Regions from separate parts of the Serratia sp. LTN-2 genome, predicted to be linked through region 3. Evidence: predicted binding sites of a transcription regulator. Region 3 holds the regulator's gene; each other region holds the start of a gene.
What was found. Region 3 encodes PurR, which represses purine synthesis genes. Its sites were predicted from a motif close to CANGCAAACGTTTGCNTG; they were not measured.
Positions count from the first base shown of each region.

Region 1: a site for PurR is predicted at 3,153-3,170, ahead of purL (phosphoribosylformylglycinamidine synthase). Genes of this name have one in related genera too.
Region 2: a site for PurR is predicted at 2,861-2,878, ahead of purE (5-(carboxyamino)imidazole ribonucleotide mutase). Genes of this name have one in related genera too.

Region 1 covers NZ_JCAXDO010000007.1:39,886-45,344, forward strand. The annotation lists gene AC6BYQ_RS15055 (DUF2157 domain-containing protein) at 1-902, opposite strand, end outside; gene tadA (tRNA adenosine(34) deaminase TadA) at 1,020-1,526, shown strand; gene mltF (membrane-bound lytic murein transglycosylase MltF) at 1,527-2,987, opposite strand; gene purL (phosphoribosylformylglycinamidine synthase) at 3,265-5,459, shown strand, end outside.
Region 2 covers NZ_JCAXDO010000004.1:280,867-286,325, reverse strand. The annotation lists gene cysS (cysteine--tRNA ligase) at 1-1,270, opposite strand, end outside; gene ppiB (peptidylprolyl isomerase B) at 1,580-2,074, shown strand; gene AC6BYQ_RS11230 (UDP-2,3-diacylglucosamine diphosphatase) at 2,085-2,807, shown strand; gene purE (5-(carboxyamino)imidazole ribonucleotide mutase) at 2,957-3,481, shown strand; gene purK (5-(carboxyamino)imidazole ribonucleotide synthase) at 3,478-4,545, shown strand; gene ybbP (putative ABC transporter permease subunit YbbP) at 4,616-5,459, opposite strand, start outside.
Region 3 covers NZ_JCAXDO010000011.1:104,818-110,276, forward strand. The annotation lists gene AC6BYQ_RS19680 (C40 family peptidase) at 1-284, shown strand, start outside; gene sodB (superoxide dismutase [Fe]) at 483-1,061, shown strand; gene cydH (cytochrome bd-I oxidase subunit CydH) at 1,124-1,213, opposite strand; gene purR (HTH-type transcriptional repressor PurR) at 1,538-2,563, shown strand; gene punR (DNA-binding transcriptional activator PunR) at 2,560-3,504, opposite strand; gene punC (purine nucleoside transporter PunC) at 3,628-4,839, shown strand; gene cfa (cyclopropane fatty acyl phospholipid synthase) at 5,182-5,459, shown strand, end outside.

The DNA of each region.
Region 1 (5,459 bases), on a different contig from region 3:
TTGATGCCGAGGAAGGTCAGCCCGAAACCGCGCAGCATGGCGTCGTCATGTTTCAACCCCAGCCAGATGGCGGCGAGGGCGGCCAGCCCGAACAGCAGGCTCCAGTGGAACAGCTCGATCTGGCGCGCGCTGTACCAGCTGTCGAGATCGCCGTAGTTGCCGAAGATAGACAGCAGCCACAGGGCGATGAACAGGTACAGCAGCCCCATCGCCAGCGACACCCGCTGCAGACCGCGCTGCGCCAACAGCGGCCGCAGCAGCAGCGCGGCGGCGATCAGTACCGCGCCAAAGGCGATAAAGCGAATCGGGTAGCTCATGCCGAGCCAGTAGGCGCCCCAGCCGGACAGGTAGCCGGTCTCGGCGCCGAAGGCGTTGCCGAGCGACAGCAGGGCGAACCACCACACCAGTCCGGAGCGGCTGAACCAGCCGATCGCGCCGTACAGCAGCGCGGCGAACAGCAGCAGCACGGAAACCCGCCCGCTGCCGTTATCCAGCCAGACCCCCAGTTGCCATAAGGCGCAGGCGGTGAGCAACACCGCGACAAACAGCGCCGCCTCGTTGCCGTAGCGTTTCTCCGGATGCCGCCGGCGGCGACGCAGCGCCCAGACGTAGGCCAGCGCCGCCAGTACGCCGGCGATCGCCATGCGTACCGGCGCGTCAAAGCGGAACAGCTCGCTGAGCCATGCCAGCAGTTCGTTGTCGGCGAACAGGCTGGTGACGGCGATCAGCAGCGAGGCCAGCGCGGCCAGAAACGCATAGCGCGCCAGCCGTCGCCAGTCGAAAGGCTGCACGTCCATATGCTGCAGCAGTTGCTGTTGTTGCTCGGGCGTTAAGGCGCCTTCGCCGACCCAGCCGTCCAGCGCCTTGCGCACCACGACGGCGTTCTTTTTACTGAGTTTCATGTTTCTTGTCCCTGAATCACCTGCTGATTCGGCCAGTATAGCCATTGTCGCGCGGTTACGACAAAGTGGGGCTAGTGTGTATAATGCCCGCCGCAAAAGCGCACGAGGAATTATGCGATGACTGAATATAACGATGAATACTGGATGCGTCAGGCATTGCGGTTGGCCCTGCGCGCGCAGGAAGAGGGCGAGGTGCCGGTGGGTGCGCTGCTGGTGCTGGACAATCAGGTCATCGGCGAGGGCTGGAACCGGCCGATAGGCCGCCACGATCCTACCGCACACGCCGAGATCATGGCGCTGCGCCAGGGCGGCGCGGTGCTGCAAAATTATCGCCTGCTGAACGCCACGCTGTACGTCACGCTGGAGCCCTGTGTGATGTGCGCCGGCGCGATGGTGCACAGCCGCATCCGTCGGCTGGTGTATGGCGCCGCCGACGAGAAAACCGGCGCTGCCGGTTCGCTGGTGGACATTCTGCGCCATCCGGGCATGAACCATCAGGTGGAGATCGTCTCGGGCGTGCTGGCGGACGAATGCGCCGCCACCCTGAGCAATTTCTTCCGCCTGCGCCGCGAACAGAAAAAAGCGCTCAGGCTGGCGCAACGGGCGGCGGATAAACCGGAATAATCAGTAGTTGAGCGCCAGTTCCGGCATCACCGTCGGATAGCCTTTCCCCAACGCCTCCTGCTCGGCGGCCGCCTGCGCCGCCTTTCTCTCTTTTTCCTGCAGATAGCCCACCAGGCTGACCTGGTAGCGGCGGATGTTTTCTACATAGTTGTAGGCTTCACGCCCGCGCGCATAGCCATAGGTCAGCTGCGGATAGTAGCGCTTTTGGCTGAGCATCGGCAGGCGCTGCTTGACGTCGACCCAGCTGTCCGGGTTGCCTTTTTGCGTCTTGGTCAGCTTGCGTGCGTCCAGCATATGGCCCCAACCCATGTTGTAGGCCGCCAGCGAGAACCAGATGCGTTCGTCTTCCGGCACGCTGTCCGGCACCTTGGCCATCAGCCGCTGCAGGTAAAGGGCGCCGCCCTGAATGCTCTCTTCCGGATCGAGGCGGTCATTGACCCCCAGACCGTCGGCGGTGGCGCGGGTCAGCATCATCAGGCCGCGCACGCCGGTGGGAGAGGTGGCCTGCGGATTCCAGTGCGATTCCTGATAGGCGATGGCCGCCAGCAGCTTCCAGTCGATCTCGTTGGCGTGCTTCTCGAACAGCGGGCGGAAGTTGGGCAGCACCGAGTCGATGGCCGACAGGAAGGTTTTGGTGTCCACATAGTCGAAGCTGCCGACGTGGCCGAGGTATTTCTCTTCCAGCCGCGCCAGGGTGCCGTCGTCCACCATCTGACTGTAGAAATCCAGCATCGCCGCGTACAGGCTGTCGTCGCCGTCGCGTTTGAGGTACCAGGTGACCGGTTCTTCGTCGGTGACGTCGAACGCCACCGCCAGCTGCGGATGGATGCGCTGCAGCAGCGCGATGGTCACCGAATCGCCGAGGGTGTAATCCAGCTTGCCGTCGGCAACCCGTTCCAGCAGCTCTTTGGAGGTGAGATCGCTGGAGGACTCCCAGGCGAGGTCCGGGTATTTATCCTGCTTGAGCTGCTTTAGCGTGCTGACGTGCGCGGAACCGGAGGCGACCGCCAGCTTGCCTTTAATGTCAGCGAAGCTTTTCGGCCGCGCGGTGCCCAGCCGGTACACCAGCTGTTGGGAAACGGAATAGTAGGCCGGGCCGGTGCGCGCGCGGCTGAGGCGCTCCTGGTTGTAGATCAGGCCCGCCGCCAGCAGGTCGGCGTCATCGTCGTCCAGATCGTCGAACAGGTCATTGATGTTCTGATGGGGGATCACCACCAGCTTCACCCCGAGGTAGTTGGCGAAGCGCTTGGCCAGTTCGTAGTCGAGCCCACCCGGCCCTTGCTTGGTGTTGAAATAGGTCAGCGGTGAATTCAGCGTGCTGATACGCAACTCGCCGCGGGAAATGATCTCCTGGAGTTGCCCGCCCTGGCCGCTGCGCCAGGTGATGTTGGGCCACAGCGCGAGAGCCAGAAGCAGGGTGACAACGCCGATGAGGATGTAGTTTATTTTAAGACGTTTCAAATAGTTATCCAGTGGTGGCACAGGTACACCGGCGACGGCAGCCACGACTTTTCTCATGGTTAAATCACCAGTGCGGGGGCATTTTGCGCAACAAAACGCCAGTGTGCAACTTTATTGACACGTTATGACAATTCGACGGTGCGGCACGCTTTTATCAATAATCCCTACGCAAACGGTTTCGTCGGCGCGGAGGATTCTCTATAATGACGCGCGTTTTCCCCTGTTGCGCCCAATGAAGCGTCTTATCCGTCGCTTCGAAGACGAGAGAACTTTGATTATGGAAATTCTGCGTGGTTCGCCCGCTTTATCGGCTTTTCGCATTACCAAACTGCTGTCCCGCTGTCAGGACGCCCACCTGCCCGTCAGTGATATCTACGCCGAGTACGTCCACTTTGCCGATGTCAGCGCACCGTTAAGTGCCGAAGAACACGCCAAACTTCAGCGTCTGCTCAAGTACGGTCCTTCTCTCGCCGAACACGCCCCTGAAGGCCGGCTGCTGCTGGTTACGCCGCGTCCGGGCACCATTTCACCCTGGTCTTCCAAAGCCACCGACATCGCCCACAACTGCGGTCTGCAACAGGTGCTGCGGCTGGAGCGCGGTCTGGCGTTCTACGTCAAGGCGCCTGAACTGACGGAAGCCCAGTGGCGGCAGCTTGCAGCGCTGCTGCACGATCGCATGATGGAAACCGTCTTCAGCGAGCTGCAACAGGCCGAACAGCTGTTCGCGCACCATCAGCCGGCGCCGTATCAGTCGGTCGACGTGCTGGGCGCAGGGCGCGCCGCGCTGGAGCAGGCCAACGTCCGGCTCGGCCTGGCGCTGGCGCAGGATGAGATCGACTACCTGCTGAATGCCTTTACCGGTTTGGGGCGCAACCCGACGGATATCGAACTTTATATGTTCGCGCAGGCCAACTCCGAGCACTGCCGCCACAAGATTTTCAACGCCGACTGGATCATCGACGGCGAGCAGCAGCCCAAGTCGCTGTTCAAAATGATCAAGAATACCTACGAGCAGACGCCGGACTACGTGCTGTCGGCTTATAAAGACAACGCCGCCGTGATGGAAGGCTCGCAGGTCGGCCGCTTCTTCGCCGCGCCGGAGAACGGCACGTACGATTATCATCAGGAAGAAGCGCACATCCTGATGAAAGTGGAAACCCACAACCACCCGACGGCGATCTCGCCGTGGCCGGGCGCCGCGACCGGCTCCGGCGGCGAGATCCGCGACGAGGGCGCTACCGGCCGGGGCGCCAAGCCGAAGGCTGGTCTGGTGGGCTTCTCGGTGTCCAACCTGCGCATTCCCGGCTTTGAACAGCCGTGGGAGCAAGATTTCGGCAAGCCGGAACGCATCGTCACCGCGCTGGATATCATGACCGAAGGCCCGCTGGGCGGCGCGGCGTTCAACAACGAATTCGGCCGGCCGGCGCTGCTGGGCTACTTCCGTACCTATGAAGAGCGTGTCAACAGCCACAACGGCGTTGAGCTGCGCGGCTACCACAAACCGATCATGCTGGCGGGCGGCATCGGCAACATCCGCGCCGATCACGTGCAGAAAGGGGAAATCACCGTCGGCGCCAAGCTGGTGGTGCTGGGCGGCCCGGCGATGAATATCGGCCTGGGCGGCGGCGCGGCGTCCTCGATGGCGTCCGGTCAGTCCGACGCCGATCTGGATTTCGCTTCGGTGCAGCGCGACAACCCGGAAATGGAACGCCGCTGTCAGGAAGTGATCGACCGCTGCTGGCAGCTGGGCGACCAGAACCCGATCCTGTTCATTCATGACGTCGGCGCCGGCGGCCTGTCCAACGCCATGCCGGAGCTGGTGAGCGACGGCGGCCGCGGCGGCCGTTTCGAACTGCGCGATATTCTCAACGACGAGCCGGGCATGAGTCCGCTGGAAGTGTGGTGCAACGAATCGCAGGAACGTTACGTGATGGCGATCGCCCCGGCGCAGATGGCGCAGTTCGACGAGATCTGCCGCCGCGAACGCGCGCCTTACGCGGTGATCGGCGAAGCGACCGAAGAGCAGCACCTGACGCTGAACGATAGCCACTTCGACAATCAACCGATCGACATGCCGCTGGACGTGCTGCTCGGCAAGACGCCGAAGATGACCCGCGACGTCACGCGCCTGCAGGCGCGTGGCCAGGCGGTACAGCGCGAAAACATCACCCTGGCCGATGCGGTGAAACGCGTGCTGCATCTGCCGGCCGTTGCGGAGAAGACCTTCCTGATCACCATCGGCGACCGCACCGTCACCGGCATGGTGGCGCGTGATCAGATGGTCGGCCCGTGGCAGATCCCGGTGGCCGACTGCGCGGTCACTACCGCCAGCCTGGACAGCTACTACGGCGAAGCGATGTCGATCGGCGAACGCGCGCCGGTGGCGCTGCTGGACTTCGCCGCCTCCGGTCGCCTGGCGGTCGGGGAAGCGCTGACCAACCTGGCTGCCACCGAGATCGGTAGCCTGAAGCG
Region 2 (5,459 bases), on a different contig from region 3:
TACGCTGCTTGATCAGCGCTTCGATCTCCGCCACTTCGCCGTCGTCAACCTGAGCGCCCCCTTGCAGGAATTGCTCTGGCTCCTGCTGCAGCAGGCCGAGTACGTTCGCCAGCTTGCGCAATTCCGCCGCCATGCCGTTGGCCGCCGCCATGTCTTCCCCTTTCAGGCGGTTCACTTCGCGCGCCAGATCGAACAGCGCCGAGTAGGCTTCCGGGGTGTTGAAGTCGTCGTCCATCGCTTCGCGGAAGCGGGCTTCCAACGCTTCGCCGCCGGCCGGCGCGGCATTGGCGTCGGTGCCGCGCAGCGCGGTATAGAGACGCTCCAGCGCGGTACGCGCCTGCTTGAGGTTCTCTTCGCTGTAGTTCAGCTGGCTGCGATAGTGGCCGGACATCAGGAAGTAACGCACCGTCTCCGCATCGTAATGCCCGAGCACGTCGCGGATGGTGAAGAAGTTATCCAGCGATTTGGACATCTTCTCTTTGTCGATCATCACCATGCCGGAGTGCATCCAGTAATTGACGTACGGGCCATCGTGGGCGCAGCTCGACTGCGCGATCTCGTTCTCGTGGTGCGGGAACATCAGATCGGAACCACCGCCGTGGATATCGAAGTGGGTGCCCAGCTGCTTGCAGTTCATGGCGGAGCATTCGATATGCCAGCCTGGGCGGCCCGGCCCCCACGGCGACTGCCAGCTCGGCTCGCCCGGCTTGGACATCTTCCACAGCACGAAGTCCATCGGGTTGCGCTTCACGTCGTCGATCTCCACACGCGCGCCGGCCTGCAGTTGATCCAGATCCTGGCGCGACAGCAGCCCGTATTGCGGATCGCTGTCGATGGAGAACATCACGTCGCCGTTGCTGGCCACGTAGGCGTGTTCGCGATCGATCAGGCGCTGGGTGATCTCGATGATCTCGGCGATATGCTGGGTCGCGCGCGGTTCACTGTCCGGGCGATCGATCAGCAGCGCGTCGAAGTCGGCGTGCATTTCCGCCAGCATGCGTTCGGTCAGCTGATCGCAGGTCTCATGATTTTCCGCCGCGCGGCGAATGATTTTGTCGTCCACGTCGGTGACGTTGCGCACGTAGTTCAGCGAATAGCCGAGATAGCGCAGGTAACGCGCCACCACGTCGAAAGCGACAAAGGTACGACCGTGGCCGATGTGACACAGGTCATAGATGGTTACCCCGCACACGTACATGCCCACTTTCCCGGCATGAATGGGTTTGAATTCCTCTTTTTGACGACTCAGGGTATTAAAAATCTTTAGCATCGGGAGATTCCGTGGTGTGCGTGATAACAAAAAAGATAACCGGGCCTCAGGTTTTCCGCCCGGTAGCGTATTGAAACCTGAAGCCTGATCTATTGCAAGGTTAAGGCCATGCTTTGCTGGCTTCACGCGAATAAAATGCGCAAAATTCGGCGGTTGGCATAATTGTTATAATATAACACAAATGCAATTACCACAGACAGTGCGCGGTTGAGCCGCTGCTGACTCGCTGGGGTGGATATGTTATAAGGGCGGTCTGAATGTTCACTCGCTTTACGTGACGTCTCACTTCACCTTGTTAGGATTAAAACTATGGTTACTTTCCACACCAATCACGGCGATATCGTTATCAAGACCTTTGCTGACAAAGCGCCGGTTACCGTTGAAAACTTCCTGAACTACTGCCGCGCCGGTTTCTACGACAACACCATCTTCCACCGTGTGATCAACGGCTTTATGATCCAGGGCGGCGGCTTTGAACCCGGCATGAACCAGAAAGCGACCAACGCGACCATCAAGAACGAAGCCAACAACGGTCTGAAAAACACCATCGGCACCCTGGCAATGGCGCGCACCAACGATCCGCACTCCGCCACCGCACAGTTCTTCATCAACGTAGCCGACAACGACTTCCTGAACTTCCGCGGCGAAAACGTGCAGGGCTGGGGCTACTGCGTGTTTGCTGAAGTGGTTGAAGGCATGGACGTGGTCAACAAGATCAAAGGCGTGAAAACCGGCCGCAGCGGCATGCACCAAGACGTACCGGTAGAAGACGTTGTGATCAACAGCGTGACCGTCAGCGAGTAATCGCGGCTGCATGAGTACGCTGTTCATCGCAGATCTGCACTTGTGCGCACAGGAACCGGCAATCACTGCCGGTTTTCTGCGTTTTTTACGGCGCGAAGCGATTCACGCCGACGCGCTGTACATCCTCGGCGACCTGTTTGAAGCCTGGATCGGCGACGACGATCCCGAGCCGCTGCACGCGGAGATCGCCGCGGCGCTGAAGGCGCTGCAACAGGCCGGCGTGCCCTGCTATTTCATCCACGGCAACCGTGATTTTCTGCTCGGCAAACGCTTTGCCCGCGCCAGCGGCATGCAGCTGCTGCCGGAAGAAAAAGTGCTGGAACTGTACGGCCGCAGGATCCTGATCCTGCACGGCGACACGCTGTGCACCGACGATCAGGCCTATCAGCAATTCCGCCGCAAGGTGCACAACCCGCTGATTCAAAAACTGTTCCTGGCGCTGCCGCTGCGCTGGAGACTGAAGATCGCCGCTAAAATGCGCGCCCGCAGCCAACAATCCAACCAGTACAAGTCGGAAGCCATCATGGACGTCAACCCGCAGGCGGTCGAGCAAACGATGCTGCGCCACGACGTGCACTGGATGATCCACGGCCATACCCATCGCCCGGCGGTGCACCGGCTGGCGTTGAGCAACGGCGAAGCCCATCGCGCGGTGCTGGGCGCCTGGCACGTCGAAGGATCGATGATCAAAGTCAGCGCCGACGCCGTCGAGCTGATTCAATTCCCATTCTGAGTTCCGGACTGGCGCGCGAGTGAAAATTCGCGCTTTCGCCGGTGAAAACCGGCGACGCAACCGTTTTCCTCGCCGTGCGCTCATGGTATGCTCTACGCCCTCATTCGGTCCTCAGCCGACGCCAGACAAACCACAGGAGCCTTACACCCATGGGAGCCAACGCCGCTTCAGCCGCCAATGCCGGGGCTAAAATCGCAATTGTAATGGGATCGAAAAGTGACTGGGCCACCATGCAGTTCGCCGCAGAAGTCCTGACCCAGCTCGATGTCCCCTTCCATGTCGAAGTCGTTTCCGCTCACCGCACGCCGGACAAGCTGTTCAGCTTCGCCGAGCAGGCTACCGCCAACGGCTTTGACGTGATCATCGCCGGCGCCGGCGGTGCGGCGCACCTGCCGGGCATGCTGGCGGCGAAAACCCTGGTGCCGGTGCTGGGCGTGCCGGTGCAAAGCGCCGCGCTGAGCGGCGTGGACAGCCTCTACTCCATCGTGCAAATGCCGCGCGGCATCCCGGTCGGCACGTTGGCGATCGGCAAAGCCGGCGCCGCCAACGCCGGGCTGCTGGCGATGCAGATCCTGGCGTTGCACGACGCCGCGCTGGCGCAGCGTTTGGCGAACTGGCGTCAGGCGCAGACCGACGACGTCTTGAACCACCCCGATCCGCGGGAGGACGCATGAAGCCGGTTTGCGTACTGGGCAACGGCCAGTTGGGGCGCATGCTGCGCCAGGCCGGCGAACCGCTGGGCATCGCCGTTTACCCCGTCGGCATCGATGCCGAGCCCGAGGCGGTGCCGTATCAGAACAGCGTCATTACCGCCGAGATCGAACGCTGGCCGGAAACCGCGCTGACGCGCGAACTGGCGACCCACAGCGCCTTCGTCAACCGCGACATCTTCCCGCGTCTGGCGGATCGCCTGACGCAAAAACAGCTGCTCGACCAGCTCGGCCTGGCGACCGCGCCGTGGCAGCTGCTGGCGAGCGCCGCCGAATGGCCGCAGGTGTTCGCTTCGCTGGGCGAGCTGGCGATCGTCAAACGCCGAGTCGGTGGCTATGACGGCCGCGGCCAATGGCGCTTGCGTCCGGGCCAGGAAGCCGAACTGCCGGCCGACGCCTATGGCGAGTGCATCGTCGAGCAAGGCATCAATTTCTCCGGCGAAGTGTCGCTGGTAGGCGCGCGCGGCCACGACGGGCGTTCGGTATTCTACCCGCTGACCCATAACCTGCATGAAGACGGCATCCTGCGCACCAGCGTGGCGCTGCCGCAGCCCAACCCGGCGCTGCAGCAACAGGCCGAGCGGATGCTGGCGGCGATCCTGAACGAGCTGAACTACGTCGGCGTGATGGCGATGGAGTGCTTTATCGTCGGCGATCGGCTGCTGATCAACGAACTGGCACCGCGCGTGCACAACAGCGGCCACTGGACGCAAAACGGCGCGTCCATCAGCCAGTTCGAGCTGCACCTGCGCGCCATCCTCGGCCTGCCGCTGCCGCAGCCGGTGGTGAGCACGCCGTCGGTGATGGTCAACCTGATCGGCACCGCCGTCAACGAACAGTGGCTGTCGCTGCCGCTGGTGCACCTGCACTGGTATGAGAAAGAGGTGCGCCCTGGCCGCAAGGTCGGCCACCTCAATCTGAACGACCCGAGCGCCGCCGATCTGCGCCAGGCGCTGCAGGCGCTGGCGCCGCTGCTGCCGGGCGAATACCAAAGCGGGCTGGCCTGGGCACAGCAGAAGCTGGCCTAAGGCACCGCCGCCGAAAGTAAAAGGGGTTAGCCTTAGGCTAACCCCTTTTTTTCATCCCGCTAAGTCAACATTACCCCTCATAACTGCGGAACAGCGCCCGGCCGCGCAGCAGGCGCACACCCAGCCAGCCGCCGCACAGCGACAACAGCAGCGCGCTGGCCAGCGGCAGCGCCCACCACAGCACCGGCGTCGGCGTCCACGGGAAGTCGAACACCCGGCTCTGCAACAGCCACAGCGCCGCCTCGGCGCCCACCGCCGCCGCGATGCCCGCCACCAGCCCCAGCAGGGCGAACTCGCACCACAGCGTGCGGCGCAGCAGCCGTTTGCCGGCCCCCAGCGTACGGTACACCACCAGCTCCTGGCGGCGTTGACGCATGCCGACCTGCACCTGCGCCAGCAGCAATAGGCCGCCACACAGCACCACCAGCACCACCATCACCTCCAGCGCGCGGCTGACCTGCTGCAGCACGCCGCCGACCTGTTTCAGGATCGCGCCGATGTCCAGCAGACTGAGCGTCGGGAACTGACGGTTGAGTTGGGTCAGCATCTGGCCGTCGCCGTCGTAGCGGAAGCTGGTGAGCCAGGTCTGCGGCTGGCCGTCCAGCGCGCCCGGCGGGAAGATAAAGTAAAAGTTCGGCTTCAGGCTCTCCCAATCCACCTGACGCAGGCTGGTGACCTTGGCGCTGAACGCCTGGGTATCGCCGCTGAAGGTCAGCGTGTCGCCCAGCTTGATCTTCAGCCGCCCGGCGATGCCTTCATCCATCGAAACCTCGCCGGTTTTCGGCGGCCAGCTGCCCGCCACCAGCGGATTGTGATCCGGCAGCGCTGCCAGCCAGGTCAGGTTCAGTTCGCGGTTCACCGCCTCGCCGCCCGGATCGTCTTCATGCACCCGTTCTGTCGCCACCTGCTGGTTT
Region 3 (5,459 bases):
AAGACGTGGTGAAAATCAAGATGCCGCGCACCGCCAACGAGATGTATCACCTGCGCGACGCGGCGCCGATCAAGAAAAGCGAGCTGGAAAGCGGCGATCTGGTGTTCTTCCGCATCAACAACCGCGGCGTGGCGGACCACGTCGGCGTCTACCTCGGCAACGGCAAATTCATCCAGTCGCCACGCACCGGCGAAGAGATCCGCATCAGCCAGCTCGACAACGACTATTGGCAGAACCACTACATCGGCGCACGCCGCGTAGTGACGCCGAAAACCATTCGTTAATTTCCCGCTCTGCGCGGTTGCGGCCCGGTCGCAACCGCCTGCTCAAGCTATCGCCCATCGCACTTCCCCACGCGCATTTCTCGCTTTTCCTCCTGTTTTTTATGATGAAAATTGTTAAGATTGAATGACCACAATAAAAAACGGCCCATCCGGCTCTCGCCCCGGCGGGAAGCACATGGCGCTGTAAAGGAGGAAGCAATGTCGTTTGAATTACCTGCATTACCGTATGAGAAAAACGCGCTCGAGCCGCACATCTCCGCCGAAACCCTGGAATACCACTACGGCAAACACCACAACACCTACGTGGTTAACCTGAACAACCTGGTGAAAGGCAGCGAGTTCGAGGGCAAATCGCTCGAAGAGATCATCAAGACCTCTAACGGCGGCGTGTTCAACAACGCGGCGCAGGTGTGGAACCACACCTTCTACTGGCACTGCCTGTCGCCACAGGGCGGCGGTGAACCGCAGGGCGAACTGGCGGCGGCGATCGTCAAGTCCTTCGGCTCTTTCGCTGCGTTCAAAGAGCAGTTCACCGATGCCGCCGTGAAAAACTTCGGCGCCGGCTGGACCTGGCTGGTGAAAAAACCGGACGGCGCGCTGGCGATCGTCAACACCTCTAACGCGGCAACCCCGCTGACCGGTGAAGACAAACCGCTGCTGACCGTTGACGTGTGGGAACACGCGTATTACATCGATTACCGCAATGCGCGTCCAAAATACCTGGAAAACTTCTGGGCGTTGGTCAACTGGACCTTCGCAGCGGAAAACCTAGCGTAAGCACCGGTTTCTGATGTGACGAGGCGCAGCCAAGCTGCGCCTTTTTTAGCGCCGGAGGGAAATCAGTTCAACGCGGCAACGAAGCTGAAAGCGATAATGACCGCCAGCGCGCAAACGGTGGTGAACAGCGACATCTTCAATTCGGTATCCATGACAACTCCTTTAAAATGGGCTTTCCTAAGGATAAAAGGCGTACAATTAGTACGTCAAATCATTTTCCCACAGTTCGCCGATAAAATCTTGTTATCATTTCCCGGTTTATAATATCGATTACCTCTTCCACTTTTGCTCAATATGCGACAAAATTCGCAGTTCACAACTGCGTACCGGCATCCATGCCCCTCCTGATTAAGCGCTGAAGACTTCAACACACTAAAAACTCAGTTTTCGCTTCTCTGGAGAAGGATCTACGTAGGCAAACGATTAACATCACACTTACATGCTGTAAACATGTGAGTTCAGGAGTCATTCCTTACATGGCAACGATTAAAGATGTGGCCAAACGCGCGGGCGTTTCCACCACCACCGTTTCGCACGTCATCAATAAGACTCGTTTCGTCGCCGAAGAGACCAAAGCGGCCGTGTGGGCCGCCATCAAAGAACTGCACTACTCGCCGAGCGCCGTGGCGCGCAGCCTGAAAGTCAATCACACCAAGTCGATCGGCCTGCTGGCCACCTCGAGTGAAGCCCCCTACTTCGCCGAAGTGATCGAAGCGGTGGAAAACAGTTGCTACAGCAAAGGCTACACCCTGATCCTGTGCAACTCGCACAACAACCTGGACAAACAGCGCGCCTACCTGGCGATGCTGGCGCAAAAGCGCGTCGACGGCCTGCTGGTGATGTGTTCCGAATACCCGGATCAGCTGCTGGGCATGCTGGAAGACTACCGTAACATCCCGATGGTGGTGATGGACTGGGGCGCGGCGCGCGGCGACTTCACCGACACCATCATCGATAACGCCTTCGAAGGCGGCTATCTGGCCGGCCGTTACCTGATAGAACGCGGCCACCGCGATATCGGCGCCATCCCGGGCCAGCTGTCGCGCAATACCGGCGGCGGCCGTCATCAAGGCTTTATGAAGGCGCTGCAGGAAGCGCAGATCGACATTCGCGAAGAGTGGATCGTGCAGGGCGACTTCGAGCCGGAATCCGGTTACAAGGCGATGCACCAGATCCTGTCGCAAAAACAGCGGCCGACTGCGGTATTCTGCGGCGGCGACATCATGGCGATGGGCGCCATCTGCGCCGCCGACGAACTGGGGCTGCGGGTGCCGCAGGATATTTCCGTAATCGGCTACGACAACGTGCGCAACGCCCGCTACTTCACCCCGGCGCTGACCACCATTCATCAGCCGAAAGAACGCCTGGGCGAAATGGCCTTCACCATGCTGCTGGATCGCATCATCAGCAAGCGCGAAGAGTCGCAGGTGATCGAAGTGCATCCGAAGCTGATCGAACGCCGCTCGGTCGCCGATGGCCCGTTCATCGACTACCGCCGCTAATCCCCTGAGCCGGAAGCCTGCACGGCTTCCGGTGCCGCCTCGCTCAGCCACTCCTGATTCAGCGTCTCCCCATCGCCCAGATACGCCAGTAGCCAACTCATCGCCGGTGACGGTTTATCCTGCTGCCAGGTCAGGCAGCAAGGGCTGGCGGGAAACGGCTGCTGCAGCTGCAACGCCTTCAGCTCACCGCGCTGCACCAGCGGCAGCGCCCGATGTGCCGGCATCATGCCGACGCACAGCCCGGCGCACAAACAGTCGAGCGCCGACGTCCAGTCCGGCACCACCAGCCGCCGCTGGTTATCCAGCGTCCAGGTGACGCGCTTGGGCAAATTGCGCGAGGTGTCCTCCAGACAAAGCGAAGGGTACGGCCGCAACTGATCGTCGTGCAGCGGCCCCGCCAGCTGCGCCAGCGGGTGTTGCGGGCTGACTACGCACAGCCAGTTCATATAGCCCATGTCGCGGAAGGCAAAACCGCCGCCGACCGGCACCGCACGCGTGGCACCGATCGCCATGTCCGCCCTGCCGTCCGCCAGCGCATCCCAGACGCCGTTGAACACCTCGGGTTGCAGCATCAACTCGACGTCGGGGAAATGGCGGTAGAAATCCAGTACCAGCTGGCGGCTGCGCTGCGGTTTGACGATGATATCCACCGCGATATTCAGCTGACCGCGCCAACCGTTGGCCACCTGCTGACAGTGCCGGCGGGTGTCGAGCATTTTTTTGATAACAGCTCGCGCATCCTTGATAAACAACGCACCGGCCGGCGTCAGCTCCACATCGCGGTGACGCCGCTCAAACAGCGGCACCGCCAGCCATTGCTCCAGCTGCCGCACGGTATAACTCACCGCCGACGGCACCCGGTGCAGCTCCTGCGCCGCCGCGCTGAAACTGCCGGTGCGCGCTACCGCGTCGACGACTTCAAGTGAATATTCAGACCACATCGCTTTGCCTTCAATTTTTTTAACAGCACTTTGCAAATATTACCGTTTCACAAGCAGAGATCCAGCCGGATACACTGGCCGGCGCTAAAAACCTGCGACACTAAAATATTAACGAGAAATACCATGCGAAATTCTTTTGGCTTTATGTTCTACCTCGCCGGCCTGAGCATGTTGGGTTATCTGGCGACCGATATGTATCTGCCTGCCTTCGGCGCCATGCGCGAAGAACTGCAAATCTCCGCCGGCGCCGTGAGCGCCAGCCTGAGCATCTTCCTGGCCGGCTTCGCCTTCGCGCAGCTGCTGTGGGGGCCGCTCTCCGATCGCCTGGGGCGTAAACCGGTATTATTGATTGGCCTGACGCTGTTCGCCCTCGGCTGCCTCGGCATGCTGTGGGTGGAAAACGCCCTGCAGCTGTGGATCCTGCGCTTTATTCAGGCCGTCGGCGTCTGTTCCGCCACCGCCATCTGGCAAGCGCTGGTGGTCGACCGTTATCGTGAAGGTCAGGCCAACCGCGTGTTCGCCACCATAATGCCGCTGGTGGCGCTGTCACCGGCGTTGGCCCCGCTGCTTGGCGCCTGGCTGCTGAACCACGCCAGCTGGCGGGCGATCTTCGCCGCGCTGTTGGTGATCACCGCGCTGCTGCTGCTGCCGACGTTGATGCTCAAAGAGCGCGCCAAAACGCAACCCGCCACCGACGCGCCAAAAAACGGCGTCAGCTTCTGGCAACTGTTGAAATCTCCGGTGTTCAGCGGCAACGTCACTATGTACGCCGCCTGCTCGGCCGGTTTCTTCGCCTGGCTGACCGGTTCGCCGTTTATCCTCGGCGATATGGGCTATAGCCCGAGCGACATCGGTCTGAGCTATGTGCCGCAAACGCTGGCCTTCCTGCTGGGCGGCTACGGCTGCCGCGCCGCGCTCAAGCGCATCAATGGCAAAACTCTGCTGCCGTGGCTGCTGGTAGCTTATGGTGTCAGCATGGTGGCGCTGTATCTGGTGGCGACGCTGACCTCTCCGACGCTCACCACGCTGCTGATCCCGTTCTGCGTGATGGCGCTGGTCAATGGCGCCGGCTACCCGATTATGGTGGCGAATGCGCTGATGCCGTTCCCGGAAAGCAGCGGCAAAGCCGCCGCGCTGCAAAATACGCTGCAGCTGGGGCTGTGTTTTGTGGCGAGCATGCTGGTATCGGCGTTTATTGCCCAGCCGCTGTTGGCGACGGTGACGGTAATGGTGTCTACGGTGATTCTGGCCGCGCTGGGGTATTTCCTGCAGCGGGGGAAAACGGCCGATGCGCAGCAAAAGGCGCAGCGGGAACATGCTAACTCAGCGTCATAATTGCCAAGCTTAATAATCACTTAAAGAATATGCGTGCCGAGTGCGATTTACTGTTGAGTCGACGCCTCCGCACGCCTATACTCAAAAACAACCTTGTAAAGTAACACCTTATAATCTTTATATCTCAATTAGCGCTTGTGTACGCGTCTTGCGTCACACTCTTTTTAAGGATGCGTTCATCCCGCGCCATTTGCGCCGGGTAGCTTCTTAAAATTTCCTCTGTTCATAGTCGGATATCAGACGCCGCGGGCCTATTTTCCGCCGGTAAACGTATGCACCCGCAGAAATTGTCTAAGCTGTTTCCTAACGGGTCATCAGTCAGAAGAAGGTGATGGAGAAGCTATGAGTTCATCGTGTATAGAAGATCTGAGTATCCAGGACAATCAGTGGTACCGTATCGCGCATGAAATGCTCGGCCTGGCCGGCATTGAAATCAACGGTTCGCGCCCCTTCGATATTCAGGTTAAAAACCCCGAATTCTTTAAACGCGTGTTGCAGCAAGGCTCGTTGGGCCTGGGCGAAAGCTATATGGACGGCTGGTGGGAGTGCGAGCGGCTGGATATGTTCTTCCAGCGCGTGGTCAGCGCCGGGCTGGAGAAAAAACTCCCCCACCACCTGAA